DNA from 2 places in the Streptomyces liliiviolaceus genome. Region 2 is predicted to be linked to the other one. Evidence: riboswitches for the same ligand, from Rfam matches in the RefSeq annotation. Region 2 holds a riboswitch; the other holds the start of a gene.
What was found. A riboswitch is a leader RNA that binds a small molecule or an ion and turns the genes downstream of it on or off. The one in region 2 is predicted to bind cobalamin.
Positions count from the first base shown of each region.

Region 1: another riboswitch for cobalamin. It lies ahead of J8N05_RS17485 (cobalamin biosynthesis protein); the one in region 2 lies ahead of J8N05_RS25575 (energy-coupling factor ABC transporter permease).

Region 1 is NZ_JAGPYQ010000001.1:3,995,378-4,003,056, forward strand. Features, by position in the region: gene J8N05_RS17475 (putative cobaltochelatase) at 1-1,335, opposite strand, end outside; gene J8N05_RS17480 (cobyric acid synthase) at 1,397-2,941, opposite strand; gene J8N05_RS17485 (cobalamin biosynthesis protein) at 2,938-3,900, opposite strand; cobalamin riboswitch at 4,017-4,158, opposite strand; gene J8N05_RS17490 (serine protease) at 4,356-7,679, shown strand, end outside.
Region 2 is NZ_JAGPYQ010000001.1:5,865,783-5,873,461, reverse strand. Features, by position in the region: gene kstD (3-oxosteroid 1-dehydrogenase) at 1-184, shown strand, start outside; gene J8N05_RS25600 (GNAT family N-acetyltransferase) at 275-904, shown strand; gene J8N05_RS25595 (serine/threonine-protein kinase) at 959-2,623, shown strand; gene J8N05_RS25590 (energy-coupling factor ABC transporter ATP-binding protein) at 2,630-3,493, opposite strand; gene cbiQ (cobalt ECF transporter T component CbiQ) at 3,490-4,239, opposite strand; gene J8N05_RS25580 (energy-coupling factor ABC transporter substrate-binding protein) at 4,246-4,647, opposite strand; gene J8N05_RS25575 (energy-coupling factor ABC transporter permease) at 4,644-5,402, opposite strand; cobalamin riboswitch at 5,433-5,614, opposite strand; gene J8N05_RS25570 (nuclear transport factor 2 family protein) at 5,768-6,508, shown strand; gene J8N05_RS25565 (cellulase family glycosylhydrolase) at 6,677-7,679, shown strand, end outside.

The sequences.
Region 1 (7,679 bases), 1.9 Mb from region 2:
GCGCCGCCCGGCGGCCCCCTCGCCCAGCCCGGGCACGCTCAGCACCTTCGTACGGAACGGCTCGGCGGCCCGTACGGGGGACTGCTGGCCCGCGCCGGGGGACGGCGCCCCGCCGCTCTCGGACTCGTTCGCGGGAGCCTCGCCCTGCGCGGGCACCTCCCCGGAACCGTCGCCGCCATCGGCGCTGTCACCGCCGCCGTCGTCGGGCCCGTCCTGCGGAGGCCGCCCGCCGCCACCCCCACCGGGACCGTCCGGATCCGGGTCCTCATCGCCATCGCCATCGCCGGAGTCGCCGGGATCGGAGTCCCCCAGGCCGTCCTCGTCGCCCGCGAACTCCTCCAGCGTCTCGTCGAGCTTGTCCTCGTCGAGACCGGGCGCGTCGAACGGATTGCGCCGGCGCCGGTGCGGCAGCGCGAGGAGCGCGGCCTGGCGTACGTCCTCGGCGAGGACGTCGGTCCGCCCCGCCCAGGCGGCCAGCGCGGTGGCGGTCCTGGCCATCACGATGTCGGCCCGCATGCCGTCCACCTCGAACGCCGCGCAGGTCGCCGCGATCTGCCGCAGCGCGCCGTCGCCGAGCCGCACCGACGGCAGCAGCTCCCGCGCGGCCACGATCCGCGCCCGTACGTCGGACTCCTCGTCGGCCCAGCGCGTCGCGAACCCCTCCGGGTCGTCGTCGTACGCGAGCCGCCGCCGTACGACCTCCACCCGCTGGTCGGGTTCGCGCGAGGCCGCGACCTCGACGGTCAGCCCGAACCGGTCGAGCAACTGCGGCCGCAGCTCGCCCTCTTCGGGGTTCATGGTCCCCACGAGCAGGAACCGCGCGGCATGCCGTACGGAGACGCCCTCGCGCTCCACGTACGAGGCACCCATCGCCGCCGCGTCGAGGAGCAGGTCGACCAGGTGGTCGTGGAGGAGGTTGACCTCGTCCACGTACAGGAGTCCGCGGTGGGCGTCGGCCAGCAGGCCGGGCTCGAAGGACTTCACGCCCTCCGCGAGAGCCCGTTCGATGTCGAGCGCGCCGACGAGGCGGTCCTCGGAGGCGCCGACGGGCAGTTCGACCATCCGCGCGGGACGCGGCACACCCGGCCCCACCTCGTGGGGGCCGTCCGGGCAGGCCGGGTCGGGGGCGTCGGGCGCGCAGGAGAAACGGCAGCCGGGGACGACGTCGACCTGCGGCATGAGCGCCGAAAGCGCGCGCACGGCGGTGGACTTGGCGGTGCCCTTCTCGCCGCGGACGAGCACACCGCCCACCGCGGGGGAGACGGCGTTCAGCAGCAGTGCCAGGCGCAGGTCGTCCTGGCCGACCACGGCCGTGAACGGAAACGGGGTACTCACTGGTTGTCGTCCTCCCAATAGCCCATACGGACTTCGTGGTCCAGGCGGCCTTCGCACACGCTCATACGGGCGCTCCCGGTGGAATGAAGGGCAGTCCGGCCGGTGCGCCGGACTCGATGAGCCGCCACAGCGCGTCCGTGTCCGCGTGTTCCTCGATCAGATCGCCCAGCCGGTCGAGCTGCTCCTCGCGCAGCCCCTCGAACGAGGTGTCGGCGGCCGGTACGAAGCGGCGCCCCGCGGCGGCGGCCACCTCGCGCAGGAAGGCACGCCGGAAACCGTCCGACTCCAGTGAGCCGTGCCAGTGCGTCCCCCAGACCTCGCCGACCCGACAGCCGTCCAGGAAGGCTTCCCCGCCGGTGACCTGGGCGACCCCGTGATGGATCTCGTACCCCTGGACGGGTTCGCCGAGCGCCTCGCCGACGGGCCGGGTCAGGGTCTTCTCGCGCGCGAACCGGACGCGTACGGGGAGGAGTCCGAGGCCGTCGACGGCACCGGCCCTCGACTCGACCTCGTCCTCGATGTGTTCGCCGAGGAGCTGGAAGCCGCCGCAGATGCCCAGCACCGGGCGGCCTTCGGCGGCCCTGCGCACCAGGGCGTCCGCGAGGCCGCGCCGCCGCAGCCACTCCAGGGCCTTGACGGTGCCGCGGGTGCCGGGCACGACGACCAGGTCGGCGTCGACGAGTTCCTCGGCGCGGTCCACGAACCGTACGACGACGCCCGGTTCGGCGGCGAGGGCGTCCAGGTCCGTGAAGTTGGACATCAGGGGGATCGCGCAGACGGCGACCCGCAGGATGTCCTCGCCGACGGGGGAGGAGACCTCGGACTCGCGCACCGCTCCCCGCAGGGACACTCTGAGCCCGTCCTCCTCGTCGATGCCGAGCCCGTGCCGGAAGGGCAGGATGCCGTAGGTGTGCCGCCCGGTGAGCCCGCGCAGCATGTCCACGCCGGGTTCCAGCAGCGAGACGTCCCCGCGGAACTTGTTGACGAGGAACCCGGCGACCAGCTCCTGGTCCTCGCGCGACAGCAGTGCCACCGTCCCGAAGAACGAGGCGAACACCCCGCCGCGGTCGATGTCCCCCACCACGAGCACGGGCAGCCGGGCGCCCCGCGCGATCCCCATGTTCACGATGTCGGTGCGCCGCAGATTGATCTCGGCGGGACTGCCCGCCCCCTCACAGATCACCGCGTCATACGTGCCCCGCAACTCGGCCAGACAGTCCAGCACGGTCCCGAGCAGCGCCTCCTGGCGTCCGCCGTGATAGCCGCGGGCGCTCAACTCGCCCACGGGCTTGCCCATCAGGACCACCTGGCTGCTGCGGTCGCTGCCCGGCTTGAGCAGGACGGGGTTCATGAGCACGGAGGGCTCCACGCGGGCGGCCTGCGCCTGCATGGCCTGCGCCCGTCCGATCTCGGCGCCCTCCCTTGTCACGAACGAGTTCAGCGACATGTTCTGCGCCTTGAACGGCGCGACCTTCACGCCCTGACGCACCAGCCACCGGCAGATCCCGGCGGTCACGACGCTCTTGCCCGCGTCGGAGGTCGTACCGGCGACGAGCAGCCCGCCACCCGGTCCGCCGCCGGGCCTCCCGCCCGTTCCCCCGCTCATGACGTACGCCCTTTCGCCTTCGGCACCCATGACGTGGCGAGCAGCCGTCCGGCGACACTCGCGCCCAGCGCGAGCACGCTCACGCGGCGCGAGAGCCGGACGGCCCGCTCGATGTCCCCGACCCCCACGGCCCGCCCCGGACCGTTGAGCACGGGCCGGTGCTCGACCCGTCCCGCGTACGAGAGCGTGCCGCCGAGCCGTACCCCGAGCGCCCCCGCGAACGAGGCCTCCACGGGCCCGGCGTTGGGACTCGGATGCCTGGCGGCGTCGGCGCGCCAGGCGGTGACGGCCCCGCGTGGATTCCCCCCGGCGACGGCGGCGAGGGCGGCGGTCAGCCGGGCCCCGGGCCACCCCACCACGTCGTCGAGCCGGGCGGAGGCCCAGCCGTACCGCCGGTGACGGGCCGACTTGTGCCCGACCATGGCGTCCAGCGTGTTGACGGCCCGGAACCCGACCAGTCCCGGTACGCCCGCGACCGCGCCCCACACCAGGGCGCCCACGACGGCGTCGGAGGTGTTCTCGGCGACCGACTCGACGACCGCGCGGGCGATCCCGTCGGCGTCCAGCGCCTGCGGGTCGCGCCCGCACAGATGCGGCAGCCGCTCGCGGGCCACCTCGATGTCCCCGGCGGCCAGCGCCCCGCCGACGGCCCGCGCCTCACGGCCGAGCGAGGTCCCGCCCACGACGGCCCAGGTGGCGGCGGCGGTCAGAGCGACGGAGGCGACGGCGGAGGTACGCAGGGAACGCTCGGCGGCCACGGCGAGACAGACGGCGCCGCCCGCGCACACGGCGGTGTGCAGCGCCCCCGATCCCCGGTGGTCGCGCCACAGGGCCCGCTCGACGGCTCCCGCGGCCCGCCCGAACGCGGCGACCGGATGCCCTCGGCGGGGATCGCCGAGCAGCAGGTCGGCGAGGAGGCCGGCGGCGGCGCCGTACGCGAAGACGCGATCGGCTCGCATCGGTTCAGCCCGCCGCTGCATCGGGCGAGAGCCCGGTGCCGGGCCCGGGCACACTGGTCCACAACAGGTGGGCGCGCATGGCGATATGTCCTCACTCAGGGTGTCCACGCCCTGGTTCGACGAGACCGACGGCGAGAGTTCCTGGCTCCCGGGGGGATCGATTCCCCGGTAACAGTGGCGGGACCGCGCCGGATTCGCACCGGCTTCCTCTTCTGCCGACGTACATGGCCTCGGCAGTCCACCACGGTCCGAGAACACCCGTCAACTTGCTGTTGACCTGCGACGGGAGAGTGTGCTGAGACCCACATCCACCGACGGGCCCTCCCCGCGGACCGGTCGCCGCGGACGTGGAATCGCGCGTGGGGAAGGGACTCTCGCCCCCACCCTTGCGATCACTGTCCGTGACATGCGAGACATGAGCCTGAGTCGCGCGGCGCACGGGGAGGGGCCGAGCAGTGGCGCATGTCGACGACGGACTGACCCGGGGTATCGCACGGTTCCGCACCGAGGACGGTGAGGTCACCGGCAGCGGGTTCCTGATCGCGGAGGGAACGCTGTGCACCTGCGCGCACGTCGTGGCCCGCACCCTCGGTACGGAGGAGACAGATCCGCTGCCTCCGGAACCGTCGGTGACGGTCGACTTCCCGCTGCTGTCCCCGGCCGCCTCCCCGCCGCTGCGGGCGAGGGTCGTCCACTGGCGGCCGGTCGGCGAGGACGGCGGCGGTGACATCGCGCTGCTGACCCTGGAAGGAGGACATGGCGGGGACGGCAGGGATGGCAGGGACGGCGGGGACGGCGGGGGGTGCGGGGTGCCCGTCCCCGGAACCGCGCCGGTCCGTTTCGCGGGCGGCGCCGCCGTGTGGGACCACCCGTTCCGCGTCCTGGGCTTCCCGCGGCGCACCGGCGACCACGGGGTCTGGGTGCAGGGGCGGCTCCGGGCGCCGGTCGGCAGGGGCTGGACGTCCATGGAGGCCCGGGAGGCGTTCCACGGGCCCGCCATCGGGCAGGGGTTCAGCGGGGCGCCGGTGTGGGACACCGAGCAGGGCGGTGTGGTCGGCATGACCGTCGCCGCGGACCGGGGCTCCGGCGCGACGACCGCGTACCTCATCCCCGCCGCGCTGCTGCTGGGCCTCGACCCCTCGCTGAGGGCCAGCCCGTTCCGAGGACTCGAACCGTTCCGGGAGCAGGACGCCCCGGTCTTCTTCGCCCGGCACGCCGACAGCGAGCGCATCGCGGCGGCGGTCCGCACCACCCCTTTCGTACCGGTCGTGGGGGCCTCGGGCGTGGGCAAGTCGTCGCTGGTACGCGCCGGTGTGCTGCCTCTGCTGCGCGCCTCGGGCTACACGGTCACCGACTTCGTGGGGCAGCCGGACACGTACCCGGTGACGGCGCTCGCGGCGGCGCTGAACCGGCAGTTCCCCGCCGCGCCCGGGTCCCGTCACGGCCCGGCGTGGGAAGTGCCCGAGGACCGTGCGACGGAGAGAACCGTCCTGGAGAGAGCCGTCCTGGAGGGCGCCCGCATTCTGGAACAGGCGGGCACGGCCGGGCATGTCATCGTCCTCGACCAGTTCGAGGAGACCGTGGGCACGCGCCCCGACGAGGCCCGGGCGCTCCTGGACACCCTGCTGCCGATGACCCGGGCGACCCGGCCGGGCGGCGGCAGCCTCCGCGTGCTGGCCACCCTGCGCTCCGCGTCGATGGAGGAACTCGTCGCCGGAGGACGGGCCCAGGAACTGAGCGGCACGGTCCAGATGGTGGGCCCGCTGACCCCCGGCCAACTGGACGAGATCGTCCGCAGACCGGTCGACGGCATCCCCGGCGTGGAGTTCGAGCCGGGCCTCGCCGAACTCGTCGTCGCCGACGCGGGAAGCGAACCGGGCGCTCTGCCACTCGTCGAGTTCGCCCTGGCCGAACTCTGGGAGCGGCAGGAGCACGGGCGGCTCACGCACGCCGCGTACCGCGAGATCGGCGGAGTGGAAGGGGCCCTCTCCCGCTACGCCGACCACCAGCTGGCGCAGGTCTGCAAAGAGCCCGAAGGGCCCGACGAGGCGACCGCCCGCCGGCTCTTCGAACGCCTCGCCCGACCGGCCAAGGGCAGGGAGTTCACCAGGGTGGCCTGCGGGTTCGAGCAACTGCCCGCCGAACTGCGCGCCGCCGCACAGGCGTTGGCCAGGACCCGGCTACTCGTCATCGGCCGCGACAGCTCGGGCCGGGAGACGGTGGCGCTCGCCCACGAGTCCCTGGTCCGCCAGTGGCCGACCCTGCGCTCCTGGCTCGACGAGTCACGGGCCTTCCTGCTCTGGCACGACAGACTCGGCGCACGGCTGCGGGAGTGGGACGCGGCCGGCCGCCAGAGCGAACTGCTGCTGCGCGGCCGGGAGTTGTCCGCCGCGAGGCCGATGGCCGCGCTGCGCCCAGGTGAACTCTCCTCGGAAGAGGTCGAGTTCATCCGCCTGAGCCGGCTCGACAGGCGCCGATCGGTGCGCCGGGGCCGCACGGGCGTCGCCCTCGTGGCCTGCCTGGCGCTGCTCGCGGCGGGTCTGAGCTACGTGGCCTGGGACCTGAACCGGGACCAGGAACGGGACAGGCGCGACAGCGCCGCGCAGAAACTCGTCGAGCAGGCCGACGCCCTCTCCGACAGCCCGGTCGACGCGGCCCTGCTGGCCCTCGCGGCGGCCCGCACGAGCGACACGGCGCAGACCAGGGCCGCGCTGATGCGCCATGAACTGCCGCTGTCCGCACTGGAGTCCGTGCACCGGCTCTTCCCGGCGGGGGACGTCCGGTCGACCGCCACCTCGGCCGACGGCCACCGCATGGCCGTCCTGCACAACGGGCCGCGGGGCATCCGGGTGTACGTGGTGTCGGGCCTGGGCGGCCATGACATCCGCTCCACCCCGCTGCCCGGAGCGCCGCCCCTGGCGGACGCGGTGACCGTCAGCGACGACGGGACGAAGGTGGCGGCCGGGGGGCCGGACGGGGCGGTGCGGATCTGGGAGGTGGGGGAGGGGGAGCGGGCCGTTGCCGAGGAGCCGCTGGCGTGGACATGGAGCCCGGACAGAACCGCGGCCCGGACGGCGACGCTGGACTTCTCGGCAGATGGACGCCGGCTGCTGCACTTCGTCGGCGGGCCCACGGAAACCTGTGATGGGCTGGACACCTGGATACGTCTGGTCGAAGTCGACACCAAGGAGGTCGGGGGACCGGGACAGGCGCCGCCCGACGGCATGCTGAAGCCGGGGGAGTGCGTGTACGACACGGCCCTGCGGTCGGACCGGGCCGATCGGCTGACGCTGGTCGCCGGCAGGGAGACGGAGGACGGGGCGGAGGCGCTCTACGCCGTGCGGACCGGCGACGTGTCGACCGGCCGTGTCGCGACGGAACAATCGGGTCTGGAGGACGGGACGCTCGTCGGCGGGGGCAGGACGCTGGCCACCCAACGGAAAGCCGACCGGGTGTGGCGGTCGCGACTTACCACACCACGGGAGACCCCGGGCAAGGTTCGGTTGCTCAGGGCTGAGGCCTTCACCACGGACGCCACTGGCCAGTTCCTGACCCAGGAAGGGGTGCACGACTCCATGCGTGCGGGGAAACCCGATGTGCAGCTCAGCGTGATCCACGACCTGGTGACCGGGCGGCGCTACTCGGCTCTGCTGCCTGCTCCTGCGATTGATTCCTCCGCCGTGGTGCGCAGGGGATCGGCGGCGCCTGCCCTTTACTTCGCGCTCGGCCAGGATCTGCTGGAGTTCCGCACGCATGCCACGCGGTATCCCCTCGGGAGC
Region 2 (7,679 bases):
CACGGACGCCCGGGCGCGCGTGCTGCGCCCGGACGGATCCGTCGTCCCCGGCCTGTACGCCGCCGGGAACGCCAGCGCGGCCGTCATGGGGCACAGCTACGCGGGCGCGGGCTCGACGATCGGACCGGCGATGACGTTCGGCTACATCGCCGCCCGGGACATCGCGGCGGCCACCGGAACCTGAAGCCGGGCGAGAAGCCGGTGCTCGCCGGGGTGAAGCCGTCCGGGAGAACTCGGTTGTGGGAGCGCTCCCGCGGGAGCCAGGATGCTCGCCATGCGCCCACAGCCGAGCATCCGCCCCTACCGACCCGCCGACCGTGCCGCCGTCGCCGACATCTGTGTGCGAACCGCCCTGGACGGAGGGGATTCGCGGGAGCGCTACCCCGACGAGGAGCTGATGCCGTCCCTCTTCGCCGCGCCCTACTGCCACCTGGAGCCGGAACTCGCCTTCGTCCTGGACGACGGATCGGGCCGCGCGGTCGGCTACGTCCTCGGCACCGCCGACACGGAACGGTTCGTCGAGCACTTCCGCACGGCCTGGATCCCGCGGGTCGCCGGACGCTATCCCGAACCCACCGCGCAACCCCGGACACCCAGCGAGGAGATGATCGTCCTCCTGCACACCCCCGAGCGGATGATCCTGCCCGACCTGGCCGCGTATCCGGCACATCTGCACATCGACCTCCTGCCGGACTGGCAGCGCCGGGGCTTCGGGCGGGGACTGATGAGGACGTTCCTCGCCGCCCTGCACGACCGCGGCGTCCCGGCGGTCCATCTGGGCATGGTCACCGCCAACACCGCCGCGCGGGCCTTCTACGACCGCCTCGGCTTCCACGAGATCCCCGTACCCGACCCCGGCCCCCTCACCTACCTCGGCAGGCCGACGGCCGCGGGCACTCCGTGAGGGCACACCCGCCCGGGGGAAGGCCTGTCGTACCCGTCCTCTAAGCTCCCGCGCATGAACAACGGGGACTCCGGCAGACGGGTCATCGACGGACGGTTCCGGCTGGAGGCACGGCTCGGCGGCGGTGGGATGGGCACGGTCTGGCGGGCCACGGACCTGGCCCTGCACCGTAACGTGGCCGTCAAGGAGGTCAGGCCCCCGGACATCGACCTCGCCGAGTACGACCCGCAGGGTGCGCGGCTGCTGCGGGAACGGGTGCTGCGCGAGGCCAGGGCACTCGCGAGGATCGACCACCCGAACGTCGTGACGATCCATCACATCGTCGACGGCGGCGAAGGAACGTACCCGTGGATCGTGATGGAACTGGTCGGCGGCGGCTCGCTCGCCGACCGTCTGGAGCGGGGCCCGACGGACCCCGTGGAGACGGCACGGATCGGGCGGGAGGTCCTGGCCGCGCTGCGGGCCGCGCACGACGCCGGCATCCAGCACCGGGACGTCAAGCCCGCCAACGTCCTGCTGCGCCCCGACGGCCGCCCCGTGCTCACGGACTTCGGGATCGCGGCGATCCGCGAGTCGACGGCCCTCACCGCCACCGGCTCGATCATCGGTACGCCCGACTACATGGCACCCGAGCGCATCGCGGGCGACGACGGCGGGCCGGCATCGGACCTGTGGTCGCTGGCGATGATGCTGTACGCCGCCGTCGAGGGCCACCATCCGCTGCGCAGGGGCACGACGATGGCCACCCTCGCGGCCGTCCTGTACGAGAACGTTCCGCCGCCCCGCAAGGCGGGCCCGCTGGCGGACGCGTTGATGCGGGTGCTGGTGCGGGACCCCCAGGCACGCCCGGACGCCGGGACGTTCGACCGCATGCTGACGGCCGTGAGCGCGGGCGCGGGCGTGGGCACGAGCGCGGGCGTGGCCGCGGCTCCCGGCGAGGCTGTGGCCGACGCCGTACCCGCGGCCCGTACGGAACCCACCTCCTACCGGCTCACGCCCCCGCAGGATGCCGTGCCCCGGTCGCCCGGCCCGGCCCCCGTACGACCCGCGCGGCGGGGACGCCGGGCCGCGGTCGCGCTGTCCGCCGTCGGAACGGTGCTGGTGGGTGTGCTGGCCTGGACCCTGCTGCCCGACTCGGAGGGCTCGGGATCGTCGGCCTCGGGCGATTCCACGAACGGAGCGACGGCGGATCCGTCGGCCGACACCTCCTCGACGGGAACGGCCGACAAGAGCCCCACGCCCCGGCGGACGGAACGGAAGACGCCCACGAACCTGCTGACACCGGACGGCATCCGCACCGCGGTCAAGGCCCTGGAGAAGGAGACGGGCCGCGACCGGTACGGCAACCTGACGGTCTACCCCGAATACGTCTCCGCGCAGGTGATGGTCGAGGGCAGCCGGACCGGTTACCAGCAGTACACCTACTACGTGGGCCGGGGCGTCCAGGAGACCCCGATCAAGGCGCAGCTGGCCGGCGGGGCCCAGCCGATGACCCTGGACGGCCTCGCCTGGGACAGGCTCCCCGCGCTGCTCGCCGAGGCGGAGAAGAAGCTGAACGTCGACGACGCGACCACCCGCTACCTCGTGGTCAAGTCACCGAACGACCTGTTCGACCGGGGCGCAGAGATGCTTGTCTACCTCTCCGACGAGTACAACAGGAGCGGCTATCTGCAGGCCGACGCCCGCGGGAAGGTGACCAGGGTGACCCCCGCGGACTGACGGCGGTCAGTTGTCGGCCGGCACCGGGGGAGCGGAACGCCGTGAGGCCATCGCGGCCAGTTCCTCCGCGGTGCGCGGGCCGGTGTCCGGAGAGGTCAACAGGCCCTGCGCGCGCAGCAGTTCGGCCACGGCGATCCCCCAGGGCAGTCGCAGTCCCGCCTGCTCCAGGAGGTCCGTACGGGCCAGGGTCGCGTCCGCGGGGCCGGTGACCGCTCCGGACGGGGTGAGCAGGGCCGCGTCGTCGGCCCAGCGCAGGGCGAGGTCCACGTCGTGCGTCGCCATCACCACGGTCGTGCCGCTCTCACGCAGCCCGTCCAGGGTCGCGATCAGCCGCTCCTGGCCGTCCGGGTCCAGCCCCGCGGTCGGTTCGTCGAGGATCAGGACCCGCGGCCGCATCGCCACGGCGCCCGCGATCGCGGTCCGCTTGCGCTGCCCGTAGGAGAGCAGATGGGTGGGGCGTTCGGCCAGGGCCGAGATGTCCAGCGCGGCGAGCGCCTCGTCCACCCGGGCCCGTACCTCGGTGTCGGGCAGGCCGAGGTTCAGCGGACCGAACGACACGTCCTGGAAGACGGACGCGGCGAACAACTGGTCGTCCGGGTCCTGGACCACCAGCTGGACGGTCGTGCGCAGCAGGGTCAGGCCCTTGCGGTCGTACCGGACCGGCCGGTCCTCCACGGTCAACTGCCCGCTGTGCGGGCGCAGTCCGCCGCTGAGCAGCCGCATCAGGGTGGTCTTGCCACTGCCGTTGCGGCCGAGCAGGGCGAGCGCCCGCCCCGCGCGCACCTCGAAGTCGAGGCCGCTGAGCACGGTCGGGCCGTCCTCGTACGCGTAGGACGCGCCCCGCAGGGCGACCAGCACGGGCTCGCTCATCGCAGCGGCCTTTCCAGTACGAAGGTGAGTGCGGCCACCGCCGCGAGCAGCGCGACACTGGCGAGGGTGAAGCGCGCGGAGATCCGGGCCTCCGGTACCAGGACGCGCAGGGTGCCGTCGTAACCGCGGCCCGCCAGTCCGGCCTGCAGCCGGGTCGCCCGGTCGAAGGCCCGCACGAAGGCGGTGGCGCCGAGCCCGGCCAGCGAACGCCAGGTGGCGGCCCGGGTGGTGTGTCCGAGCCGGGCGGCCTGCGCCTCCCTGATCCGGCGCACCGAGTCGAGCAGCAGGAAGCTCATCCGGTACGTCACCAGGGCCACGTCGACGACCGGTGCGGGCACCCCGGCGTTGACCAGCCGCGGCAGCAGGTCGGACAGGGGAGTGGTGAACGCGAACAGGAGCACGCCGAGGGAGGCGGCCGAGGTACGCAGCAGGAGTTCCCCGGCGCGCACCGGACCGCCCTCGGCCAGCGTCACGAACCCGTCCGGGCCGCCGACCTGGAGCAGCAGCGGCAGCGCACCGGTCACGCAGAAGCCCAGCGGCACCCGGTAGGCGCGCCAGAGCCGTCGGCCGGGTACCGCGGCCGGGCCCAGCAGCACGGTCAGGGCGGTCACCAGGACCAGGGCCGCGCCCGGCCAGGGCGGGAGGGAGATCGCCAGTACGGTCAGGCCGAGACCGAGCACGGCCTTGTCCACGGGATGGCGGCGGCGCCAGCGACTGCTGTGCGCCGCCGCGTCGATCGGCAGCACGAAGGTTCAGGCCCGTTCGGTCGGTCGGTTCTCTCCGGCCGCTGACCCACCGGCACCGACCGGTGCCTCCGCCGCCGGTGCCTGGCCGTCCTCCCGCTGTGCCAGGGCCCGCAGTTCGCCCTGGCGCCTGCCCCGGCGCAGGCCGAAGTAGTAGGCGAGGACGCCCGCGCCGAGGGCGGCCTGGAGGGCGAACAGCGCCGACTCGATCTCGCCGGACGGCGGCTCGTACAGGGGTGAGAACCACGGCTCGTAGTCCGGCTCGATCTCGGTGATAGCGGTCTCCGCCTCCGAGTCGGCGCCGGTGAACGGCTCCTCCTTGTGGTCGCCCATGCCGAAGGCCAGCGGCAGGACGGCGAGCGCGGCCACCACGAACAGCAGCAGGGCGTTGATCTTCGCGTTACGGCTCATCGGGCCACCGTCTCGTTCGTGTCGTTCGTGTCGTTCGTTTTGGGAGTCTCGGGCGTCCCGTTCGTTGCGGACCTGCCGGAAGGGGACCGCCTGCCGGCCAGGAACACACCGAGCCGGGTCAGTTCGCCCTTGCTCGACTGCACCAGCAGCCGCATCACGAGCACCGTGAGCAGGCCCTCGCTCACCGCGAGCGGGACCTGGGTGACGGCGAAGATCGAGCCGAACTTGCCGAGCGCGCCCAGGAACCCACTGCTCGGGTCGGGGAACGCGAGCGCCAGCTGCACGCTGGTGACGCAGTAGGTGGACAGGTCGGCGACGAACGCGGCGAAGAACACCGCGACCATCAGCGGCACGTCGAACCGCCGCAGCAGCCGGTACACCGCGTAGCCGGCCCACGGGCCGACGATCGCCATCGAGAAGACGTTGGCGCCCAGCGTGGTCAGTCCGCCGTGCGCGAGCAGCAGCGCCTGGAAGAGCAGGGTGATGGTGCCCAGGACCGCCATGATCGGCGGCCGGAACAGGATGGCGCCGAGGCCGGTGCCGGTGGGATGCGAACAACTGCCGGTCACCGACGGCAGTTTCAGTGCGGAGAGAACGAAGGTGAAGGCCCCCGACGCGCCGATGAGGAGCGTGCTCTCGGGATGTGCTCTGACCTCACGGGTGAGCGACCGGACTCCGTGGACGACGAACGGCGCCGACGCGACGCCCCAGGCGACCGCGTGCGCCGGAGGAAGGAAACCCTCGGCTATGTGCATGGCTCAGCAGACCCTCTCCAGCACCTCGTGGATGGTTGACGTGCCTTGGCCGGTCTCCTGGCTTACGGGTAACACCACCCGTGCTCCGCCTTCCCGGGTCCGAGGACCCAGTGGCTGCCCGTGAGGGCCGGAGCCGGACTTCCCGATCACAGTGGCGAGGGCCGCACCGGCATCACACCGATTTCCCGAGCACCAAGGCGTCGTGACAGTAGTGCGCGTACAGGGGTGGTGACAAGCGGCCCTCGGGGGGCGTGAGAGTGGTCACGCGGCGCGCGCCGGTTCGTAAGAGATGCTGCGGGGGTGTCGATTCGGCTCACCCCGGTTCGTCGGGGAGGCAAACGGTCTCAGGAACACCGGGAGGAACCATGAAGTACATGCTGCTGGTCTGTGGCGACGACACCGCCGACTCCTCGGGGATGACACCCGTCGAACCATGGGTGGAGGAGCTGAGCGTGCGCCGCGGTGTACGGCTGCACGGCCACCGGCTGCGCTCCCCGGCCGACGCGGTGACCGTGCGCGTGCGCGACGGTGAGGTGCTGCGCACCGACGGGCCGTTCGCGGAGACGAAGGAGCACGTCGCCGGGTACGACATCCTTGAGTGCGCCGGCCTGGAGGAGGCCGTGGAGGCCGCCGCGAAGCATCCGATGGCGACCGTCGGGGCCATGGAGGTGCGCGCGTTCTGGGACGACGAGGACGCCGAGGGGGAGATCCGCCGGCTCGACGCGGAACTGACGGCCGCCGGGCGGCAGCGGGACTTCGACCGGGCGATGGCCTGTTACGCACCGGACGTGGAGGTGTTCCACCCGGTGAGCGGCCTTGAGCAGCGCGGGGTCGAGGCGCTCCGCAAGGCCGAGGAGGTGTGGTTCTCGACGCTGTCCGGGCCGGTGGAGCGCGAGGTGCTCGAATTCCGCGTGCGGGTCGACGAGAGCATCGCCTTCAGCCACGCGCTCGTCCGGATGCGTGCCACACTGGCTGGCGGTCAGGCCCTGGACACCACGGCACGGGTGACCACCGGCTACCGGCTGACGGGCGACCGCTGGCTGATCGTCCATCAGCACACGTCCGTGCCCTTCGACACAGGAGCCCCCGCAGCCGCCGGGGCCTGACGCGACACGGAGGGGGCATCCGGGGCCTCCCGCAGGCCCCCTCCGGCACATCCGTTACGCGGCTGAGCGTGCGCCAAGTCTTGACGTGCTCCTGGCAAGGTGACTCTATGGGAGCGCTCCCACTTTCCCTCGATCCAAGTTTCTTGGCGCTCACTCCCTGGAGTCGCAGTGAGAAGAACAAGAAGCACGACACGGAAGAACCTCGTCAGCGCGTTCCTCGCCGGGCTGGCCGCCCTGCTCGGGCTCGTCGTTCTCGGCGCGCTCGTACCGACCGCCGCACACGCCCAGTTGCCCGGAGACCCGCCCGGCGCGTCCCCGGGCGCCCTCGCGACCGGCCTCCATATCGACGACGGCCGCCTGCTCGAAGGCAACGGCAACGATTTCGTCATGCGCGGCGTCAACCACGCCCACACCTGGTACCCGGGCGAGACGCAGTCACTGGCCGACATAAAGGCGCTCGGAGCCAACTCCGTCCGCGTCGTCCTCTCCGACGGACACCGCTGGAGCAAGAACAGCCCCGAGGACGTGGCCGCCGTCATCGCCCAGTGCAAGGCCAACCGGCTGATCTGCGTACTGGAGGTGCACGACACCACCGGCTACGGCGAGGACGCCGCGGCCGGCACGCTCGACCACGCGGCCGACTACTGGATCGGCCTCAAGAGCGTGCTCACCGGCCAGGAGAACTACGTCATCGTCAACATCGGCAACGAGCCCTGGGGCAACACCAACCCCGCGGGCTGGACCGATCCCACGATCGCCGCCGTGAAGAAGCTGCGCGCCGCCGGGTTCGAGCACACCATCATGGTGGACGCGCCCAACTGGGGCCAGGACTGGCAAGGAGTCATGCGGGCCAACGCCCAGGCCGTCTACGACGCCGACACCACCGGCAACCTCATCTTCTCGATCCACATGTACAGCGTCTTCGACACCGCGGCGGAGATCACCGACTACCTGAACGCGTTCGTCACCGCCGGACTCCCCATCCTCATCGGAGAGTTCGGCGGTCCGGCCGACCAGTACGGCGACCCGGACGAGGACACCATGATGGCCACGGCGCAGCAGTTGCGCCTCGGCTACCTCGCCTGGTCCTGGAGCGGCAACACCGATCCGATCCTGGACCTCACGATCGGCTTCGACCCCGCACAGCTCAGCTCCTGGGGCCAGCGCATCT